DNA from 3 places in the Halalkalibacter sp. HAAS-P014 genome. Region 1 is predicted to be linked to each of the others. Evidence: riboswitches for the same ligand, from Rfam matches in the RefSeq annotation. Region 1 holds a riboswitch; each other region holds the start of a gene.
What was found. A riboswitch is a leader RNA that binds a small molecule or an ion and turns the genes downstream of it on or off. The one in region 1 is predicted to bind thiamine pyrophosphate.
Positions count from the first base shown of each region.

Region 2: it holds a riboswitch for thiamine pyrophosphate, as region 1 does, so the genes downstream of both, thiE (thiamine phosphate synthase) here and AC1FXZ_RS01460 (ABC transporter permease) in region 1, are expected to answer to the same signal.
Region 3: it holds a riboswitch for thiamine pyrophosphate, as region 1 does, so the genes downstream of both, thiT (energy-coupled thiamine transporter ThiT) here and AC1FXZ_RS01460 (ABC transporter permease) in region 1, are expected to answer to the same signal.

Region 1 covers NZ_JBWQTV010000002.1:142,296-150,165, reverse strand. The annotation lists gene tenA (thiaminase II) at 1-252, opposite strand, end outside; gene AC1FXZ_RS01470 (ABC transporter ATP-binding protein) at 283-1,029, opposite strand; gene AC1FXZ_RS01465 (ABC transporter substrate-binding protein) at 1,084-2,103, opposite strand; gene AC1FXZ_RS01460 (ABC transporter permease) at 2,127-2,894, opposite strand; TPP riboswitch at 2,962-3,074, opposite strand; gene AC1FXZ_RS01455 (DUF6154 family protein) at 3,260-3,523, shown strand; gene AC1FXZ_RS01450 (EamA family transporter) at 3,572-4,468, opposite strand; gene AC1FXZ_RS01445 (glycoside hydrolase domain-containing protein) at 4,678-5,889, shown strand; gene AC1FXZ_RS01440 (restriction endonuclease) at 6,484-7,092, opposite strand; gene asnB (asparagine synthase (glutamine-hydrolyzing)) at 7,246-7,870, shown strand, end outside.
Region 2 covers NZ_JBWQTV010000016.1:190,414-198,283, forward strand. The annotation lists gene thiO (glycine oxidase ThiO) at 1-45, opposite strand, end outside; gene AC1FXZ_RS13755 (thiazole synthase) at 68-847, opposite strand; gene thiS (sulfur carrier protein ThiS) at 852-1,049, opposite strand; gene thiE (thiamine phosphate synthase) at 1,051-1,683, opposite strand; TPP riboswitch at 1,738-1,845, opposite strand; gene AC1FXZ_RS13770 (YqgU-like beta propeller domain-containing protein) at 1,914-3,032, opposite strand; gene aspA (aspartate ammonia-lyase) at 3,295-4,716, opposite strand; gene AC1FXZ_RS13780 (ROK family glucokinase) at 4,812-5,774, opposite strand; gene AC1FXZ_RS13785 (YqgQ family protein) at 5,788-5,976, opposite strand; gene AC1FXZ_RS13790 (hypothetical protein) at 5,995-6,507, opposite strand; gene AC1FXZ_RS13795 (YueI family protein) at 6,667-7,065, shown strand; gene AC1FXZ_RS13800 (spore germination protein) at 7,124-7,870, opposite strand, start outside.
Region 3 covers NZ_JBWQTV010000021.1:150,224-158,093, forward strand. The annotation lists gene pfkB (1-phosphofructokinase) at 1-814, shown strand, start outside; gene AC1FXZ_RS17265 (PTS fructose transporter subunit IIABC) at 816-2,678, shown strand; TPP riboswitch at 2,784-2,883, shown strand; gene thiT (energy-coupled thiamine transporter ThiT) at 2,961-3,530, shown strand; gene AC1FXZ_RS17275 (carbon-nitrogen family hydrolase) at 3,765-4,550, shown strand; gene AC1FXZ_RS17280 (hypothetical protein) at 4,744-5,058, opposite strand; gene AC1FXZ_RS17285 (NlpC/P60 family protein) at 5,311-7,620, shown strand.

The DNA of each region.
Region 1 (7,870 bases):
CATATGCTCTGCATCATAAGAAGACTTTGCATGAAAGGCCATTCGGCTTGTTGTGTAAAAGTCATTTGCCTTTGCAGCACCAATTGACTGAACTTGAGCAAATTTAGATAGATAATAAGAATCTTGTTTTACATAATAGGTAAAACTTTCTATTGGGAGTGATCCATCTGCCACACCTGTTACAAATGGATGTTCAAAACTTGCATTCCAAATTGCGTCTACCTGTTTTCTTAAATGTTGTGAGAATTTCATATACTATCATCCTTTCAGATTGTAATTAAATTAATATAAAGCTTTCATTAACTGCTCTTTTAATTTTAGATATTCAGTTGACACCGTTACCTCTTTTACCCTCGGGCGTGGGAGCATAACTTTAAATTCATGACTCACTCTCGTTGGACGTGGTGAGAGTACATAAATACGGTCTGATAAGAAGATGGCTTCATCAATGCTGTGAGTAATAAATAAAACGGATCTGTTCATTTGACTCCAAATGTTTAGTAACCATTCATGCATTTTTTCCCGTGTGAGCGCATCGAGGGCACCGAAAGGCTCATCAAGTAGTAACAAATCTTTTTTATGCAAAAATGTGCGTAATAAAGCAGCTCTTTGCTTCATGCCCCCTGACAATACATGTGGGTAATAATCTTCATAACCGTCTAACCCAAACAAAGGAAGTAATTCTAACGCCTCTTTTTTCACTTGCTTTAGGTCTTGCTTCGTAATCGTTGCCCCTAACAGGACATTTTCTAAAACAGTCTTCCATGGAAACAACAAATCCTTTTGCATCATGTAACTTATATGCCCTCGTTGCCCCTTCATATCCTGTTGATCTATTCTAATGTCTCCTTCATCCGGTATTTCGAGTCCAGCAATGAGATTAAATAACGTACTTTTCCCACAACCACTTGGTCCGATTAGCGTGACAAATTCACCTTTTTTTACCGTGATATTCATTCCATCAATGACCTTAACTCGCTCTTTCCTACTACCGAATGAATGGTGAACATTATCAATTTTTACATACATAAAATCTCCTTTAAAATCGTTCCATTTTTTCTCTGTTCAGCTTATAGAACTATGTTACGGCAAGAACTGGTTTGTCATCGCTTCTTCACTTTTTACCTCTTTTTCAATCAATTTATTTTCCAGCATCCACTCTGAAAAAGAGTTCCAAACTTCGTCACTTTGTTCTCCCCATTTTTCTGCAGTTCCTTGATATCTGGGACTTAACCATTCTTGTGATGCACGAATTAATTCTTCATCTGTTTCGGGTGTTATATCAATTAAAATAGTAGCTGCTTCCTCAGGGTTTTCAATAGCAAATTCATAACCTTTACTAACAGCTTTCATAAATTTCTCGGCAAGCTCAGGTTGATTATTAACCACTTCTTCATTCGTGATAATAACAGGAGAGTAATTGTTAAATACTGGATCAATATCTGTCAAATAAATCATATTGATGTCTTCATCACGAACCTCTGCCTCTATTCCTGTCCATCCGTAAAAGATCCATTGAAAATCGATTTCTCTAGATGTATTGGTGAAAAAGTCTGCTGTACCTACTGTTACATTTTCAACCGTTTCAGGATCGGCATCAAATTCTTTCATTACGTGAGCAATAATCATATCCTCAAGTGGCGACCCCCAGCCTCCATAAGTTTTCCCTTCAAAGTCTTGAGGAGAAGTGATGTCTTTTTCCTTTGGAGAAGCAAAACCAGATGTATGCTCTTGAATAATTGTTGCTAGTGAGACAACTGGAATATCTAACGCACGCGCCATCGTTACATCCTGCTGAGAACTAATTCCGAAATCAGCTTGGCCAGCAGCTACGATTTGGTCAGCTCCTTCAAGTGCCGGTTCGATTATCTCGACGTTTAACCCTTCCTCTTCAAAATACTCATTAGCTTGTGCCACATAAATTCCTGTATGGTTTGTATTTGGCACCCAGTCTAAAACAAGTGTTGCATCAAGTAATCCTTCATTTGTTTCAGATTCAGTTGCTTGACCTTGTTCTTTCTCTCCTGTGTCTGTTTGATTGCAAGCAACCATAGCAGCGATAACTAACAATAACCCACTAAAAAAACTTATTTTCTTTAACATGATTTCTCATTCTCCTGTCCTTTTTATTTTGAATTTTTAAATTTCCAAGGCATTGCGATTCTGCTAAGTGCAACGATGATTAAAAATAACAAACAACTTAGCATTGAAATGATCGCAATGGCCACAAAAACTTGATCGGTGGCAAAAGAGTTCTGGGCCCGGACTAGATAAATACCTAGTCCTTTACTTGCCCCAACCCATTCTGAAATAACTGCGGCTAAGACACTGTAAGTAGCTCCAATTCGCAATCCTGTGAATAGATATGGTAGTGCATGTGGAAAACGAATAATACGAAACACTTGCCAATGAGAACTCCCCATTGAGCGTGCAAGGCGAATCATATCACGGTCACTCGACTGTAATCCTTCAATCGTACTTACAACTACTGGAAAAAACGTTACCAATGCAACAACTAACACTTTTGGTAGTAGTCCATAACCAAACCAAATCACAAGAAGTGGGGCGATAGCTACAATCGGAATCGTTTGTGAGAACAAAAGAATTGGATAGATACTTTTCCGAAGAGTTGAAGATAAATCTAAAATAAAGGCCAATGCTAAAGCAATGACAATACCTAATCCAAATCCAACTACTGCCTCTATTGTTGTTATCCAAATATGTTCAGGGAGAAGACTAAATGTTCCAAAAAATGTTTCTATAATTCTACTAGGTGCTGGTAGAATATAGCTTTCAATCTTCCAAATTATTACCGACAACTCCCAAATTAATAAAAACAGCGCAATTGCGATTATTGCTGGAACTGCTGAAGCGATACTTTTCACTTTACTCATGAATACCCCCTTTTAAAATAAAAAAGTCTGCACACCCGAGGGCACGCAGACATATGTACATAGCTCAAATACAACTGTTCGACATCCCTCCGCTGGAATTACCCAGATCAGGTTTAAAGGGTCGATATCTTCAAACGGGATATCCTCTCAGCCAACCTTATAGCTCCCCAAGCTTTTTAAATTTTCTAGTAAATCATAACATATTATTGATTTCTTTCCAAATATTTATTTCATTTATGTCACTTTGCACTATCTTTCTTGGTATTGTACCAGCAACAAAAGAATATGTTTTTTATTTTTTAAAGAATAATTCCCAGATATAAAACTCAACCTACATATAATAAAAAATGAATGGAGTGTAGACATTGAAATTTGTAGATGACCTATATGAATTATACAAAAATCATTTAACTGGCGATGAGGAAGATGCTTTAATTATTATTAATGGCATCCTTCATGACTTTGATGATCGAGACATAAAGAAATTGGTTGATGAAATGCCCGATCAAGAACGATTTGAAATGCTCGCTCTTTACCTTTATGAGAAATTCCGTATTAAAGTTGCAGAAGAAGGAATTGGCCAAACAAAAAATAGAGATGACCAGGAAGAAGTTAAATTCTATCATTAGGGGTCAGACCCCTCTTTAGCTTATTACAGTATTAAAGAGAACCTCTTTTTATGAAACTTCTTTATTCCTTTTGGATATTCGAGCCTTCTTCGGGGAATACGAAAGAACTCCCAATCCTAAGAATAAAAAGCCAACCCCGATCCATGATAATAAATCCAAATACTCTCCAACCAGAAACACTCCAAGCATAGCAGCTGTTAAAGGTTCTGCTAATGAGAGTGTCACAGCTTTAGATGCTGTAATTCCAGATAAACCCTTAACAAAGAATAAGTAAGCTATTGCCGTGGCAAAAAGCCCTAAGTGTAGTGCTACTCCCATTCCATTTGCTTGCATAAGCCATGATACATCATACATAAATATAATTGGCGTTAATAATAATCCACTCAATGTAAATACAACGGCTACAACGGCTTCAGGTGCTTGGCGTTCAAGTAATTGTTTGCTAACAATGGTATACATAGCAAATGACACCCCTGCACCTAATGCGAGCAATACCCCAAGAAAACTAACTGCCATGCCCTCTTGATTATTATTGGAAAAAAGCAGCAAACTACCTGCAATCGCTACCGATGTTGCAAACCACCACTTTTTCTCTGGTAGCCTTTGCTTGATAATCCATTCAAATACACCAGCTATGATCGGTGCACTACCTATTGCAATAACCGTTCCAACTGCGACTCCTGTTATTGAAACCGCTTGAAAGAACAATGGTTGATATGCAGCCATGCTCAATGCAGCTGTTAGTGTGATACTAATTGGCCAATTTCGAACACGTAACTTTCCTTGAATCGCAACAAATAACAGCAATGCAAGGCCACCAATCGCTAATCTTACAGCTCCAATCACCACTGGATTTGCATTCTCTGGCGCAAATGTTTGAGCTGTTCCCGTTGTTCCCCATAACATTGCAGCCATTAAAACCAACACTACCGAGGCTTTCTGCAACTTCTTCCCTCCTTGCACATTCGCTACTATTTAGATTCTATTATACTCTTCTCCGATAATGAATCTAGAAATTGTTAAGTCAAAATTCTAATTCTCCCTAACAAATGCCTACTCAGAATACGTCCGTGACCGTTATATATACCTATTTCCTTCACCGATGGTGGCCTCTCTACGTATGATGTTTCGAGAAAAGCTAAGGTGGTGAAATAGTGAGTAATAGAAAAAACGTATCCCTTATCATCCTTGGTGTCGTTTCTTTTCTATTCGTTCTAACGTTAACCTTCTTTAGTCAAACAAACACTTCCGAACCCGTTGCAGCAAACGATACAGAAGAGCAACAAATTAAATCCACTAATAACAGCAACAATAGTGCAAAAACTGGCGATAGCACCGTTGAAAATAATATTACGAACTCTATAAATGCCAATGCAAGTGAAGTAGACAATACAGTTGATAACACAATTGAATCCGCTAACGCTGAAGTTGATAATACAATTGATAATCAAGTTACTACTAATAAAGACAACGGCGTTACCAATAGTGTCGATAACGATATTCATGTTAGTGTCGATGTTAATGTTACGAATGATATTACAAATGACATTATTGCTAGTGGGAAAGAAGAAGATTCCGATAACGGTGAAAATGGCAATGGCGAGAATGGCGAAGGTTCCGATAACGGAGAGAACGGCAATGGTGAGAATGGCGAAGGTTCCGATAACGGTGAAAATGGCAATGGCAGTAACGGAAATGGAAACGGGGATGAAGAAACACCCGACACGGTTTGGGGTGTTGACTCTGCGAGCATAACAACGGACGAAATGCTTGCCTGCGTAAGAGAAAATTTCGGTGATCCAGACGTATGGGGTCGTTATTTAGGTACAAATGAAGGTGCCTCTTACGGCTTAACAGAAGATGAAGTTGATTTGCTTCATTCTGAAGAGATTGAAATCCTGGTTATTTATAACCACTTCAATGACGGTACAGGATTTGAACACGGGCAAGACCATGCTAATGCTGCTCTCGAAATGGCAAGAGATTTTGGTATTCCTGAAGGAGTTGCATTATTCGCTAATGTTGAACCAATCTATCCGATTGACTCTGCGTTTATCCAAGGTTGGCATGATGTCGTATCTGACTCGGAATACAGTTCGGGTATTTACGGTATTTTCGACCCTAGCGAAGAGCTGTACGTTGCATTTGAAGCTGCTTCTGAAGAAGATCCAAGCATAATGGATGAAATGTATGTATGGACAGCTGCTCCAAATATTGGGATTACAACGGAAGAAAATGCGCCTGAATATGATCCCGAATATCCCGACGGAGCTTTAATTGCCGGATGGCAATATGGTCTTGATGCTGAGGCGTGTAATATAGATACAAATATTTTCGACGGTAATGTCCTTGATGTTTTATGGTAATAGCGAAAAAAACAATGGTGGTTTCCATCATTGTTTTTTTCGCTATCCTCATTAAATTTATAAGCATTATTTAATTAAAATGATTATAATTAAATATTATTTTTTTATTATCTTGTGTTATTATTACATTAACTACTATGCAATATTAAAAGCAGTTCATTCGATAGTGATGTTTCTCAATTACCTTTAACACATTCTCAATTACAAGAGAGGATGTCCTCCTCTTAACAATCTTAACCTATACCAAAAAACTATGATCGTGAAGGTGATACGATGAAAGTAACGAAGAAGAACATTTGCCCCCAGTGTCAAGAGGAAATGAAACAATTAAAACATAGCATCTTATGTGGTTGTGGATTTAAATTTAAATCCACAAAAACAGCCTCTGTCGCTGGCTAAAACATGATCAAAGGGTGATACGAATGCTTTTATATCATCCTTTGACCTTATTAAAATCACTCAATTATTTATTTTTCTTATTATAGCAGCGTATTTCAGTAAGTCTCTTAGCATATTCTTTTGCTCTTCTCAATATTAATAAGTGTTTGTCGTCACAAGAAGAATCATTCTTCCTTCAAACTTTCTATAGAAAATCTATATATCAGAAGGAGTTAGTTCTTTAATGTATGCAGTCTCACTCTCAAACGTCTCAAGCCATAATGTAACTAATTGTACACCGTTTATTAGTTCAACCCCTAAGCCATCTGCATATTTAACAGCTTTCTCTGTAAAGCCGGAAGTGGTTATCACATAACCTCCGTTCGCACCCCACTTTTCCATATTTGAATGTATTAAAGCAACCGTTTCAAAATCAATATCTTCTTTTGTACACTTTACTTGACCTAAATAAAGTCCATCTTCCCTTCGGTTTTCAAAATCGACACCGTAATCTCCACTCGGTTTACTTACAAACATATCTCCACCGTACTTATCTTCAATAATGTCTGCTACAAAATGTTCAAACGCTACAGGATCTTCTCTAATAAAATCGGCGCTATATGTTACTTCACTCGTTGAATCTTTTTTTTGAAATCGCATGTATAATCCCATTGCAAGAGTTTTTCTTAGCTCTAAGTCTCTTTCAATTTGGTCAAGGAGAAGGTCTGAGAAGTCTTCACGTTTATTTTTTAGGCGAATCCAATTCATTACTGCTATAAGAGTGATGAAAATAGCTCCACTTGTAATGATAAATTGAATATTCAAGATGGACACCTCCTTTCGTTAGTGTATACAAAAGCGGCAATTAACAAACTTGTACCTATGTCGAAAAAAAATTCTATTCATTTTAAAAGAATCGCAGTATATTTAATTTAACGCTTTCACATTATTAAATGGCTGAATTTAGGGGGAGACGAAATGTGCGGGTTTATCGGCGAATTTCGAGAGAAAAACACAGAAGCAATTAATAAGCATACATGGTCAAAGGCAATTGAAGCCATTCATCATCGTGGTCCTGATTCGACAGGACACTATGCCGATGAATTTGTTCAATTAGGATTTAAAAGACTTAGCATCATTGATTTAGAACATGGACATCAACCACTTTCCATCCAAAATCGTTATCACATTGTTTTTAACGGAGAAATCTATAACTATCTCGAACTACGAGAAAAATTGCTAGCTGAAGGTTTTACGTTTACGACTGATTCTGACACAGAAGTGTTATTAGCGTTGTATGTATCTATCGGAAAGGACTGTGTAAAGGAACTTCGTGGTATGTTCGCTTTAGCTATTTGGGACCAAGTCGAACAAACTCTTTTTGCCGCACGAGATTCATTTGGGATTAAGCCATTTTATTATATAGAGGAAGCTGGGCGCCTCTTCTTTGCGTCAGAGCAAAAAAGTATCCACCTTTATACGTCGATTAACGAATTATCAAGAGAAGCTCTGCAACACTATTTAACTTATCAATATGTTCCCGAGCCACTTTGTTTATCCAGTGAAGTTAAGAAGTTACTCCCAGGACATTATTTAATCAAAA
Region 2 (7,870 bases), on a different contig from region 1:
TAGCCCAACGACACCTCCACCTAGTATAATTACTCGCTCTTGCATTAATACTCCCCCAATTTACTTACTATTTTGAAACAAGTGTCGTTAAGCCACTACTAGCTGTAGCATATTTCTTTTTTGGAATTCGACCAGCTTCATAGGAAAGTCTCCCAGCCTCAATTGCATACTTCATCGCCTTTGCCATATTCACCGGGTCCTTTGCCTTAGCTACAGGTGTGTTCATTAAAACTCCATCTGCCCCCAACTCCATTGCTTGTGCTACATCCATGGCTGACCCGAGTCCAGCGTCAACAATAATTGGTACATTAGCTTGCTCAATGATTAATTCAAGATTATACGGGTTTAAAATACCTAAGCCAGTTCCAATAGGTGCTCCCCCAGGCATAACAGCTGCCGCGCCAGCTTCTTCTAACCTCTTACAAAGAACGGGATCATCCGATGTATACGGTAAGACAACAAATCCTTCCTTTGCAAGAACCTCCGTTGCTTTAAGGGTTTCAATAGGATCTGGTAAAAGTGTTTTTTCATCTACACTAATTTCCACTTTTATCCAATCACTTAGACCAGATGCTTTAGCAAGCCTTGCAATTCGAATTGCTTCTTCAGCCGTTTTTGCACCTGATGTATTCGGTAAATACGTAAATGACATTCCTTCTAAATGTTGCAGTATTGCGTCCTCATTCGGCGCATCTAGATTTACTCTCCGAATGGCAAATGTAAGTACCTCAGCTTCCGATGCTTTAATAGCTTCGTTTTGGACAAAGGGATTTGGATACCTACCTGTTCCTAGGAAAAACCTAGAGGATAATTCCTTACCTGCAATTGTAAGCTTATTTTTTTTCATCCGATCATCCCCCTCCGACAAATTGAACTAATTCAATTTTCATTCCTTCTATTATTTTAGTATCTGACCATTCCCCTTGCTCAACTATCATTCCATCTACTTCTGTCACGACAAGATGTGGTTCAAGATTGAAATAAGTCACAACTTCTTCAAGTGTAGAAACTTCTAGATTATGTTCTTCTCCATTAATAATCAAACGCACCTTATTCACTCTCCCTTTCAGCTAATTTTTTGATAAAACTCTCACAAACCCCTTTAATATCCTTAGCTCCTACTATCTCAGAGATCATACAAATTCGAGTTGCTCCAGCATCAAGCACTTGATCAACATTATGCAGTTTGATTCCACCAATAGCTACAAATGGAATCTTGATTTCGGAAACAACTTGTTTAATATAATTTGTTGTTACTGGATCTACAACATCTACTTTACTATTTGTATGAAAAATTGGCCCTACTCCAATATAGTCAGCACCTCCAACTTCAGCCTCACGTGCTTCCTCAATACGATGAGTCGATATTCCAATAATTTTATCAGGCCCCATTATCTTCCTAGCATCAGAAAGAGGTAAATCATCTTGTCCAAGATGAATTCCGTCTGCATTAACAGCAAGGGCTACATCGATATGATCATTAACAATGAATAAAACATCATGTTTACTTGTAAGTTCACGCAACGCTCTAGCTTTTCTTAAAACATCTCGTTTACTGCTGTTCTTATCACGCAGTTGAATAATGTCCACACCACCAAGAATCGCTTCTTCCATTACTTCAGTTAAGTCACGGCCTTGATGAAATTCTTCTCCGGTTATCGCATATAGCTTAAACTCTCTCATAGGTCTCCCACCTTCTATCTGTAATACAAAAAAGTCGCACCCCGAACATACGGAATACGACTAATACGACTTCCCTACGCTGGCATGATCCAGATCAGGTATGAGGGTAAAAGGCAACACCTTCTTCTCAGTCCATCGTTATGGACACCCCTAGTCTTTAAAATACAGAACTTATTACTATTTATTATGACAGACTACTGTAAAAAAGCAAGAGGGGAAGTATTTCCCAACTAACCGTTCCAAATGGGAACCACCACTTGTTCTGATAAATCATAAGCATTTTCATAACGTTCACCTAGTAAAAGAAAAGAACCTCCTGGAGATATTGAAAGTGGAACATGTTTTTCTAATGTAGTTATCTTTTCTTCAGAATCAGCATCCACATTATAAGCAATTAACTCAAAGCCATCTTCATAGCTAAAGAAATCACTACTATATTTGGGCCGTAAATAATAAAAAATTCCATTCCAATCGTCATAAGTATAAAAAGGTATCCACCATTGTTCAGAGTATGTGTTCAAAATAGGGACCTCAATAGAACGGAAAGCTTCTTGCTCTTGATAAAAAGTGTATTGGGATGCTAAATCGTAAACTGAGTCAACCGTTACAGAAAGCGACACTCCATCGGGGAAGCTCATAAAAGCAATTACAGCTTCTTCCCATTTATTTATCTCTCCATTTTCGACATTCACTTCATATAATGGCGCTTGATAGCCAGGTTCAAATTCATCCCATTTTAAGTAACCGACATTTGTAGGCGATATCCATTGAACATAAGACTGTTCAAGATTTACTTGTGATATTTCATTATTTGTTACATTCCCCACATAAGTTTCGTATTCCCAATTAGGTAAAAAAGCTACCATAACGTACGTCTCAACCTTATAAGGATTCCAGTAGATACTATACTCTTCCCCATATCCCATTATGGTCTGTTTTATCTCACCATTCTGATCCAATAGTAATAGTCTTGCTTCATTATCTGACGTAATGTGTTGAATGGCAAAAACCGTATGATCAGCGTTAGCGATGATATCTACAATCCAACCTTCCGTATCAAAAAAAAGTGAAGACTCCCCTGAATAAAGGTCATGTTTATAAATTGCAGACACGTCATCCTGTTCTTGCAAATATAAAATTGTCTCACCGTCATACCAACTCATGACTTCTGTAACACGAGTATTTGTTTGAATTGGAATAATTTGAGAACCTGTGAAAAAAGAGAACGGTATATCACGCTTTTTGGGAAGTTCCATCAAACTTTTCGGTAACGGCTGACCTACTAATGAAGATTGAGTACACGCTGAAACTATAAGAAGTATAATTAAACTAAAAAATAGCCGTTTCATCAATTCCCTCTACCCTCCTTCATACACATGATTGTCTTTAGATACTATATAGACGATTGAAGCCTTTTAAACGTTTCAACAAATAGTAATTTTCAAAAAAAGGGCAACTCAACTGTATTAGCTTCTAAATTATTACTTTATAGCGCAGAGAAAAATAAACGGTTGCACTACAATTTCATAGAAGCTAAACGTTTGAGTCACCCTTTTTCTTGTGGAGACGCTACACAGAACTAGAAATAAGTTCCTATATGGCTCTCACTTTTTAACTGTCTCCCTGCATAAATCTAGCACCAGCAATTCCTGGATTCGTCATTTCTTTCGGATCAAGAATTTCATTTAATTCTTCTTCAGAAAGGATCCCTTTTTCCAAACAAATTTCTCGAACTGGGCGATCCGACTGGATGGCTTCCTTTGCTACTCTTGAAGCAACTTCATAACCTACATGTGGGTTAATGGCTGTAACAATCCCTACACTTCTTTCAACCATCTCGCGACACCCTTCAATATTAGCCGTTATTCCATCTATTGCAAACTCCCTAAAAACACGAATACCATTTTGCAAAATTGACAATGATTGCAATAAATTAAAAACTAATACTGGTTCCATTACATTCAGCTCTAATTGCCCCGCTTCAGAAGCAAGACTTATTGTGTGATCATTCCCTATGACTTGAAAAGAGATTTGATTCACAACTTCACACATTACCGGATTTACCTTTCCAGGCATAATAGATGATCCTGGCTGCCTTGCAGGTAGGTTAATTTCGTTTAAACCTGTTCGTGGCCCTGAACTCATTAATCGCAGATCATTAGACATTTTTGATAAGTTAATGGCCATTATTTTTAATGCGCTTGAAACTTCAGTATAAGCATCTGTATTTTGGGTGGCATCCACAAGGTTTTCCGCTGTTTCAAATGGATAACCAGTAATATCGCTTAAATACCCAGCTATTTTTTCAATATATTCAGGTTTTGCATTTAGTCCTGTCCCAACTGCCGTCGCTCCCATATTTACTTCATATAAATGCTCTACAGAACCTTTTATTCGACTAAGGTCACGATTCAATACACGTTGATACGCACCGAATTCTTGTCCCAACCTAATTGGCACAGCATCCTGGAGATGTGTACGTCCCATTTTTAACACATCATCAAATTCTTTCTCTTTTTCTTTTAGTTTATTAACGAGATCTTGTAATTCAGTCGTTAAGCCTTCTGCCAAGCGAAGCGTCGCTATATGAATTGCTGTTGGAAAAGCATCATTTGTCGATTGCGCCATATTCACATGAGTGTTCGGACTAACCCTCATGTACTCTCCTTTTTTTCCTCCAAGTAATTCAATAGCACGATTGGCAATGACTTCATTCGCATTCATATTAAATGAGGTACCAGCGCCTCCTTGGATTGCATCAACAATAAAGTTCTCTTGCAATTTACCCGAAATTACATCGTCACACGCTTCAATTATAGCGTCAGCAATATTAACATTAAGTACACCAACATCACGATTTGCCATTGCTGCAGCCTTTTTAACATAACCAAATGCACGTACTAACTCAGGATGAGGAGGATACCCTGTTATTGGGAAATTCTCCCTTGCACGCATTGTTTGAATACCATAATAGGCATCCTTTGGTACTTGCTTTTCACCAATTAAATCACGCTCTATTCGATAGTCTGACATTTTCTACCTGTCTCCTTTTATGGTCACTTCTTCAACTTAGTTTCAATCTAACGATCTTATTATTAATTTATGTATGTGATATACGTACGTGAGCGTTACCCTTTCCGAGCAAGCCACGCACCACCAATTACTCCTGCATCATTTCCTAAGGTTGCAATTCGAAACTCGCATCCATCGGCCACTCTGCCTAAAGCATACCGATCAAATTGTTGCTTTATTGGTTTCAAAAGACTATCTCCCGCTTTAGAAACTCCTCCACCAAGTACGATCGTTTCTGGGTTTAGAGTATTGGCTAAGTTTGCCAATGCAAGTCCTAAATGAAAAGTAACTTCATTTATAATCTCCACTGCAAGACGATCATTTTTATTAGCCGCTTCAAATACATCCTTAGAGGTAAGCTTACTGTTTTGGTCTAAGACTAGTTTCAGCAAGCTCTCTGGTCTATTTAGTACACCTTCTTTTGCTAGTCTTGCAATCCCAGTAGCAGAGGCTATCGTTTCTAGACAACCCGTTTTTCCACAATTACAAGGTGCTCCTTGTTCACCAATGATTGACGTTATATGTCCAATTTCCCCGGCCATACCGTTAACACCATGAAGGATTTGCCCATTTACAATCACACCACCTCCAACTCCTGTCCCAAGGGTAACGCAAAGTAGATTTCTCGCTTGATTTCCGGCACCACGCCACATCTCTCCAAGAGCTGCAATATTAGCATCATTGTCAACCGTTACAGAAAGGCCCGTATCGGCTTCTAATTGAAGCTTTAAAGGGAAATCTTTCCACCCTATGTTAACCGCTTGGTAAATAAAGCCCATTTCCATATTTATAAAACCCGGCGCTCCTAATCCTATTGCTAAGAGTTTATTTTTATCAATGCCAAGCTGAATTCTTTTTTCCTCTATTGTTCGAGCAATATCTTTTGTAATATACTTTCCTGATTCAGCAATATTTGTTGGAATTTCCCACTTTGTAACAAGTTTACCCTCAGTAGTTACAAAAGCCAACTTAATTGTTGTTCCACCAATGTCTATACCAACAAGCCATTTATCACCCATCACATTTCATCCTCTACTGTAACTTAGCTTCATTTCTTAAAACAAGTAACCCTTGTTGAAGTATTTCTGCATCAATCAACTTCCATTTGTAAAGCTCTCTCAACTCATCCTCCATGAGGGCAAGGTCAAGACTGCGATCACGTGTATATACAATTGAGCCGTGCACTTTGAGCAGTTGCCTTACATCATATACCGTTTTCATTTTCTCACCTCTTCTTCATTATATCAGCTTCAAGAGCGATACGAAAAGAAGCCAAACAAGCGGAATATATGCGGTGTGTGTGTAACGCCATAATGCCTGACGAATTTGCATTTGAATGTAAAGCCCTACGCCTAATGCTACAGTAAACAAAAAAGCAGCAGTAATCGTGAAGAACGTTCTAAATTCCAATATGCCCCATTCAAATCCCATTAAAAAGAAAAGAAGTGCAAGGATCGAAATTATCACCCGGTCCTCCGGATGAAAAAAACCAAGTGTTGGATGAAATCGACTTATACAGGCAACAATAAATAAAAGTGCTAATATAGATATAACAATTTCAATAAACCTAAATCCAATCCATCCCCCTATAAGCATTCCAGAAATCATGCCTATATAACATAAAAATAAAAAAAATAAAGAAAATAAGAAAAGGCTTAACGGTCTAATCGGATCTCTCGGCGCCGTTAAAAGGCCACCAATCGTGACACCTAGTGTAAATACAAACAATAAAATTATGATAATAAACCACATGATTAAGCACCATCCTTTTAACAGAACGTTTTCATATTGAACGAATTGCAAGAAGTTCAATGATTTATAAATTAAATGTTTCTTATGCTATGATATGTTTGTAAACAAAAATTAGAAGGACAAGAAAGCTTGTCATGTAGAAGGAATGAGGATCAAACGATGGACCAAAAAGTAAAAGATATTATTGACCAAGCAATTTACGGAATCCCTGAGATTAAACCAGAAGAAAGAAATTTATTTCTATCAACATTGTTAGAAAGAATATATATAGCCTTAACAAAGAAACAAGTCATTCAACGAGGAATGTATAATGAAGTAGTCCAAGCAATGAAAACTCAAAAAAACCCACACCTGTTTATAAATGGGAATTTAAATTATGGTAACTACTCAAATTATATCCAAGAAGCCAATAAATTAGGCATTCGGTTTACCATTATCACTCCAAAGAAACAAACACCGTTTGGACTCGTTTTAGCGAACGAGAATCAAGCAGTCGATAAAAAAGACATTTTTATTAAAGATGAGCTTTATGAAAGAGAAATGGAAGAATCGATGTAATTCAATGTATCTTATAAACAAAGAGACCACGAAAATTTTCGTGGTCTCTTTGTAGTTCTTATCTATCTGGATCATTTGGATGGACAGCTGATGGTCTTTGTTTTTTTAATGGCATGGCAACCCGGAATACTACATCTCTTAAAGCCTTGGCATCAAATGGTAAAAATGGCCACATATATGGCATGCCAAGGGTCTTAAGATGAACTAGCATAAGTAACCAAACCGTGATTCCACCTACAAACCCTGCTACCCCAAATAGAGCTGTAGTAAGTAATAGCGCTACCCTAATTAAACGATTAGCCAAGCTCATCTCGTAACTAGGTGTAGCAAAAGTTCCAACAGCTGCTACAGCAAGATACAAAACGACTTCGGGTGAAAAAACCCCGACATTTATAGCTACTTCACCAATTAATAACGCAGCCACCAAACCAAGTGCTGTCGCAAGAGCATTTGGTGTATGTATTGCTGCCATCCGGAGCATTTCAATCCCTATCTCAGCAACAAGAAACTGAGCAAATAATGGAACTGTACCTTCTTCTTGCTCCCCAATAAACCCCAAATCAGTTGGGGCAAGCCCCTCATTCGTTGCAAGTAAATACCAAAGTGGCAATAAAAATAACGATGCCCATACAGCTGCATAGCGAACCAATCTTAAACTAGTACCTACGATCGGCTTTTGACGATACTCTTCTGCATGTTGCATATGATGCCAAAAAGTGGTTGGAGCAATCATTACACTAGGTGAACCATCTACCATTATAATAACATGTCCTTCGAATAAATGAGAGGCAGCAACATCAGGTCT
Region 3 (7,870 bases), on a different contig from region 1:
AGGGATTAACGTTTCCAGAGTTCTAAAGAGGTTAGGGCATCAAAGTGAAGCGCTAGGCTTTATTGGTGGGTTCACAGGAATGTATGTGGAAGAGGTAATAGGGAAAGAAAACATTACTACAAACTTTATCCGTGTAAACGGTGATACACGAATTAATATTAAAGTGAAAAGCGAAGAAGAAGAGTCGGAGATCAATGGAGTATCGCCAGACATAACAAGTGAGAATGTAGCAGGGTTACGCAAACAGTTAACAGTTCTTAAAGAGGGTGACCAATTGGTACTTGCTGGAAGTGTCCCTTCCACTATACCTGCTGACATTTATGAAACATTATGTCAGGATGCTCGTGAAAGAAACGCTGAAGTATACATTGATTCTAGTGGTGCAGCGATGAAAAGGGTTGTTGAAGCAAACCCTACTTTTATTAAACCGAACCATCATGAATTAGGGGAATTATTCTCGGTGGAAATAGCAAATCCAAAAGAGGCAATTCCTTACGTACGTAAGTTAACAGCACAAGGAATAAAGCGTGTTCTTGTTTCGTTTGCAGGAGATGGAGCGATTTTAGGAACGAGGGAACAAATTCTTTTTGCGAATACACCTAAAGGGATTGTAAGGAATTCTGTAGGCGCCGGTGATTCAACCGTAGCTGGGTTTATATGTGCAAGAAACGAAAAAATGTCGTTGGCAGATAGCTTTAAATTTGCTGTAGCGACAGGTAGTGCAACTGCGTTTTCAAAAGGGTTTGCCGAACGAGAGTATATCGAATCGCTACTAAAAGAAATTGACATCACAGAATTAGAAAAGGGTGAGTAACTTGAGGATATCTGATTTATTAAAAAAAGATACAATTGTACTCAATATGAGAGCAAGCGATAAATCATCAGCTATTGATGAATTAGTAACGAAATTAGATGCCGCCAATAGATTAAATGATGCATCTGAGTTTAAGAAAGCGATAATAGCTAGAGAAGAGCAAAGCACGACAGGTCTGGGTGAAGGGATTGCGATTCCTCATGCAAAAAGCGAGGCAGTTAAAACACCAGCGATTGCTTTCGGACGTTCAGAAAATGGTTTGGATTATGAAGCGCTTGATGGCCAGCCGACCCATTTGTTCTTTATGATTGCTGCTTCAGCTGGAGCAAATGAAGAACACTTGGCAACACTTTCACGTTTATCGACTTTTTTAATGGACGAACACTTCCGTGAAGCTTTATTAAAGGCAAAGTCAGAAGAAGATATCATTGCTGCTATTGATCAGAAGGAACAAGAGCAAGCAGCAGAAATTGAAGCAGAAAAAGCTCCTGCTAAAGGTAGGTACGATATTGTAGCAGTTACAGGGTGTCCAACAGGTATTGCCCATACTTTTATGGCAGCTGATGCGTTAAAAGACGAGGCGAAAAAACAAGGCCTTACAATTAAAGTTGAGACAAATGGTTCAGGTGGAGTGAAAGATCAATTAACTCCGGAGGAAATTGAAAATGCAAAAGGGATTATAGTAGCTGCGAGTACAAAAATTGAAATGAACCGTTTTAAAGGGAAAAAAGTCCTTGAGGGACCGGTAACGGATGGGATTCGCCGTCCGAAAGAGCTTATCGAGAAAATTAATTCCGGTGACGCTCCAGTTTATAAAGGTTCAGTTTCAGGAGAAAGCAACGAAGGCGAGGAAATTAAGGAAAAAGCCGGCTTCGGTGGTGGATTTTATAAACACTTAATGAATGGTGTTTCGAATATGCTTCCGTTTGTTGTCGGTGGGGGGATCCTAATTGCTCTATCCTTCTTGATTGATCTGGAGCTAGATAATGAATTTGCTCAAATGTTAATGACGATCGGTGGAGATAATGCATTTGCTTTAATGATACCGGTGTTAGCTGCATTTATCGCCATGAGTATTGCTGATCGTCCTGGTTTTGCAGCTGGTATGGTAGGTGGTTTGATTGCCGTAACAGGTGAAGCTGGTTTCTTAGGTGGTCTAATTGCTGGTTTCTTAGCAGGGTATATCGCACTTCTTGTTAAAAAGTTATTAGCAGGTCTGCCTCAACAATTAAGTGGGATCACAACGATTTTATTCTATCCAGTATTAAATATCTTTTTAACAGGTATGATTATGCTTCTGCTTATTACTCCTCTTAGTGCTATTAACCGTGGGCTTGAAAGCTGGCTTGGGGGAATGGGTACAACAAATATGGTGCTATTAGGTATTGTTCTTGGTGGTATGATGGCCATTGATATGGGTGGCCCTATCAACAAAGCAGCCTTTACATTTGGTATTGCCATGATTGACGCTGGAAACTTTGGCCCACATGCTGCTGTTATGGCAGGAGGTATGGCACCTCCTCTTGGGATTGCGTTAGCGACAACGTTCTTTAAACGTAAATTTACAAAGCAAGAACAAGAAGCTGGTAAGACGAATTACGTTTTAGGTGCTTCCTTTATAACAGAAGGGGCCATTCCATTTGCAGCAGCCGATCCAGGACGTGTTATTCCATCGCTAATTATTGGTTCAGCTGTTGCTGGTGGTCTGACAGCTTTATTCGGAATCGGGTTACCAGCGCCACATGGTGGAATCTTTGTTATCGGGCTAGTATCTGGTAGCTGGTTCATGTATCTAATCGCTATTTTAGCAGGTGCGATTGTATCGGCTCTTATATTAGGGATTTGGAAGAAAAAGGTTGTATAGATGAAAGCGAAGAGAACAGAAATTCTGTTCTCTTCGCTTTCTTTAAGTTCTTATGTTGCTATGAAAAGTGACATTTATGTTATAATGAACTTTATGAATTAAATAACTATCCACTAGGGGTGTCAAGTGACTGAGAGAGGGGAACCCTCAACTCTAAGAACCTGATCTAGTTTATACTAGCGTAGGGAAGTGGCTGAAAAAATAACGTGCGCATTTTTGCGCGTATTTTTCCTGTCTAACTTAACCTTCTCTTGTGGATAAAATCAAAAGGGAGGTTTTTTTGTGTCTCGTGATCGATTAGTAACGATGATTGAGGTAGCGGTAATGACTGGTTTGGCAATTGTTCTAGGGCAAGTGAAATTTGGAGCACTGTGGCCAATGGGAGGATCTATCTCTCTAATAATGGTCCCTATTTTTCTAATTGCATTTAGACGTGGGTGGAAAGTAGGCGTAGTGACAGGCTTGTTAGTCGGAATACTAAACCTTTTATTAGGTGGGTATATTGTACATCCAATTCAGTTGCTGCTTGATTACCCGTTGCCGTATCTTGTATTAGGCTTAGCTAGTGTTTTTGCTTTTAAAAAGGGAACAGTGCCTAGTGCGACTACTATTGTTGTAGGACTTATTTTTGCAACGACACTTCGTTTCTTCAGTCACTTTGCTTCAGGTGTTATCTGGTTTGGAGAGTACGCGCCTGAAGGGATGAACCCAAGCTTGTATTCTTTTATCTACAACATCTCAAACTTATTACCTGAAATGATTATTACGCTAGTTGTGTTACTCGTGTTAGCGAAAAAATACCCTTCCTTCTTTTTGGCAAAACGCCAAAGAGGGGTAACGGATGCAGCGTAGTAGTTTGAATAAAAGGGCTCTTAATGAGCTCTTTTTTTCTGTGTTTTTTCAATGAAAAACTTAAGAATTAAGGATTTGTGAAAGTCGATATAAAAATTATTAAGCTTTGCGACGCTTCCGTCAAGTTGATAAAATTAATACGATGAAACATTTACGGTATAGAAAAAGGGATAGTAAGAATAAAGAAGAAGTAGAATGAATAGAAAGCAAAATGATTTTTGGGAGGAGAAATAATTGAAGATAGCTACTTACCAAATGGATATCATTCCAGGCAAACCAGCAAATAACCGGAGCAAGGTAAAAGAGTGGGCTGAAACGGTCTGTAAATCACAACAGCCAGATATTCTCGTCTTACCAGAAATGTGGACAACGGCCTATACTCTTCCGACGTTAGAGGAAATAGTCAATTCAGATAAAGCAGAAACGGAATCATTCCTTAAACAATTAGCACATGAGCATAATGTTAATCTTGTCGCTGGTTCCATAGCTGTTAAAGAAGAGGGAGGCATTTATAATCGCTCATACATCTATAACCGTAAAGGAGAAATGATCTATACATATGATAAAATCCACCTTGTCCCGATGCTAGATGAACATAATTATTTAAAAGGTGGAAGAAATTCTGTTCAGGTGTTTGAGTTAGATGGCAGAAAAATAGGAGTGATTATTTGTTATGATCTTCGTTTTCCGGAGCTTGTTCGTTCCTTGGCCTTACAAGGAGCAGAAGTTGTCTTTGTTGTGGCAGAATGGCCGACGGCAAGAGCAAGCCACTGGGAAATTCTACAACAAGCGCGTGCGATTGAGAACCAGCTTTTTATTGTAAGTGCGAATAGGGTTGGAGTATACGATGGAGTTGAGTTTGCTGGACGATCAATGGTGATTAATCCGTGGGGAGATACAGTGGAAAAGGCATCTGCAACAAACGAAGAGACGGTAACAGTTACATTAGATTTAAATGAAGCGACTCAAATTCGAAAAGATGTTCCTGTCTTTTCTAGCAGAGTTCCGGAGCTTTATTGATCTCAAGTTAGAATATAATTAATGTATGAGACATAGATCAGGTAGATTTGTGTCTCTTATTTTTTGTTGGTTATTGAATAACCTAACAAAAAATAACGCTATATATATAGAAGAAACACGTCAAAACAAAAGGACAAATCCCAACTTCACTAATTTAGAATTGAGATTGGGATTAAAGCCAAGGTGAATCAGTTCATTTGATGCACTTTTCACCAGAGGATAGCGAATTACTTACAATCTCATCGGCTTTTTCTTGTTTTTTTGCAGACAATGCTACGATATCGTCGGTGCTTTTATTTACATCAGATACTTGTTTCACATAACGTAACTTTCTCATTTGGCGATCTGCATACTGTTTCGCTAATTTATAACATTCAACTGAATGGCCATATCGCCTACGTAACTCTGCTGTTTTTTCCTTAAAGAGTTGTCCCCACATTTTACGTTCAAAAGCATTGTAGTCGTGCCATGTTCTCTTTCGCTTTGAAAAAAACATCCTTTTTATCATAAAACCCCTCCTTGTTATTTGATTTTTCTGAATAATTAACTAATTCTATTTTGTGTTATTAATATCCTTTCCAACCTCTCTGCTTTTTAAACTGAAAAGACAATTGTTTTGTTAGATTATCAACTAATAAACTAGACGGATTTAACTTTCTATATTCTATTATAATAGGATTTTGGTATAAATTGCAAAATATTTAGTGAAATTGTGTGAAAATATGTTAATCTGTTGTTAGATGAACATAAGAGGTGAATTATGAAAAAATCAATAGCTACTTTACTAGTTTTATTTCTTCTACTTACTATTAATATGAAACCAACCTACTCTGAGTTTGTTGAATCACAATCCAATGTTGTGCAAACAGCAATCAATTTAAAAGGTTCCAACTCTGACGGTTTTACCACATTTGCTTTCGTACGACATGTGTATGAGCAAGCTAAAGGAATCATTCTTCCTAACAATGCCGAACTTCAATGGAATTTGGGCCAATCGATTGAGCGCAATGATTTGCAACCGGGCGATGTTCTTTTCTTTCAAGGAAATTTCTTAATGCCTGCTATTCACATTGGACATGAGTCCTTTATTATTGTCACAACCTCAGGAATTGAAGAACGAAACTTAGCTACGAGCTCTTACTGGAATGAACGATATATTGGTGCTAAGCGTTTTGATGATCTTGAAGTGATGACAAACCCCGTAGCGAAATTTGCATTAAATCAAGTTGGAGAAAATATCCATCAATTTACAACAGCACAATTTGTCCACTATGTCTTTCATGAAGCCCTTCAGTTATCGGTACCTGATAGAGCACTCGAACAGTGGGCAATTGGAGATACAGTTGAAAAAGAAGATTTACAACCGGGCGATGTTGTCTTCTTTAATGGGAATTATTTCATGTCTGGTATTTATACTGGATTTGATTCATTAGTAATGGTTACTACTTCTGGGATAACGGAAGTAAGTTTATCAAGTTCCTATTGGTCAACAAGATACGTTGGAGCAAAACGGATTAATGAAAATAATAGTAATGAAGCTTCTAAATATGAGGATCCTATTATTGAAAAAGCAGCTTCTCTCATAGGAACACCTTACATCCCTAAAGGAGAAACACCTGAAACCGGTTTTAACACTGGTGGGTACATTCATTATGTTTTTAAAGAAGTTACTGGAAGCCTCTTATCAAAATTTCCATCAAGACAATATGAAGCAGGTCAAAAGATCAACCGTTCTGAACTAGAACCTGGCGATCTAGTTTTCTTTAATGGTACAAGTTCACTCCTTTCTGGGATATATAAAGGGGACGGATTCTTCTATATTGTGACTTCCAGTGGGGTTGCCGAAAGAAACCTAGAATTTGATTCTTATTGGTCATCGCGTTACTTTGGTGCAGTAAGATACACTGACGAAATCTTGTTATTATCTAACCCAAAAACTTACATGAATCATGAGCATAAAGCAATAAAAGAAGCAATGAAGTATATCCATACACCCTATTTATTAATGGGAGATACGTTAGCTGGTTTTGATTGTTCATATTTAATTCAAACTATATTCCGAGATAGCCTGGAAATTTATTTACCTAGAGCAACATATACACAGTGGCAGGTTGGGGAAACTATTTTATCAGAAGGATCTACGATTGAAGACATTGATTTAGATGAACATATAAAACCAGGTGATGCCATTTACTTCTCTGACACATGGCGAACAGGAATCTCTCATGTCGGTCTCTACTTAGGCAATAACTATATGGTCCATGCGACTGGAGATGAAGGAGAAACAACCATTTCTTATATTAGTGAGTATTGGCAAGGAAAATACACAGGTGTTAAGCGATACGATGATTTAACTTTGCGCTTAGATATTCCTGTTATTGAGGAAGCAAGTAAACATATTGGTGTGAAATATTTGCAAAATGGAACAGATCCTAGTACTGGTTTTGACACAGCTGGTTTTATTCAATATGTTTATAATAAAATTGGAGTGCAACTCCCTAGATATGCTAGCCAACAGTCGGCCGTTGGAAAAGAAGTTGCTAGAAATGATCTTTCCCTTGGCGATGTCATCTTTTTCGAAGGCTCAACTACTCTTATTCCAGGTATATTCATTGGGAATGATCAAGTAATTCTAGTAACTCAAACAGACGGTGTTCGAATTATTGATTTAACAACAAGCAGCTATTGGTCATCACGCTATCATAGTGCCAGAAAATATGAATTAACAAAGCCCGATCAGCTTTCAGAGTTGGCAAGAACTTACTTATCACAGCCATTTGATGGTACGACCGCAGCTTTTGTAAAGCAAATAGTAGATGAGGCTACATCAGAAGAATTTCCAAGTAATGTGACGTCTCAATGGAGTATGGGAAGAAGCATCGAAATAGAGAACTTAGAGATGGGTGACATTGTTTTTTTCACAAATGGAAAGTCTGATGACCCATGGATGTCGGGTATTTATACAGGTCTCGGAAATTTCATTATTGTAGTAGATTCGACAGTTCAAGAAAGAAACCTTATTCATTCAGACTTTTGGAAGAATCGATATTTAGAAGCCAAGAGATTATAAAAAAGACTGATTGGACGTGTCACACTCATTATGGTTACAGGAGTGTTAACGTGACACTATAAATTCTTTTTTATCGCAAGGAATTGGAGCCAATGTGATATAGTTCGGGACTTGACCCAATGGTCTTGATAGGGGGAGTAATAAGATTTAGCTATATAAAATGGACAGTTTTTGAAAAAAGAATCCAAGCATCTAGAAAATGACCTCGGCATTGAGCCGGGGTCATTTATTTTTATATTAAATGGGAGAC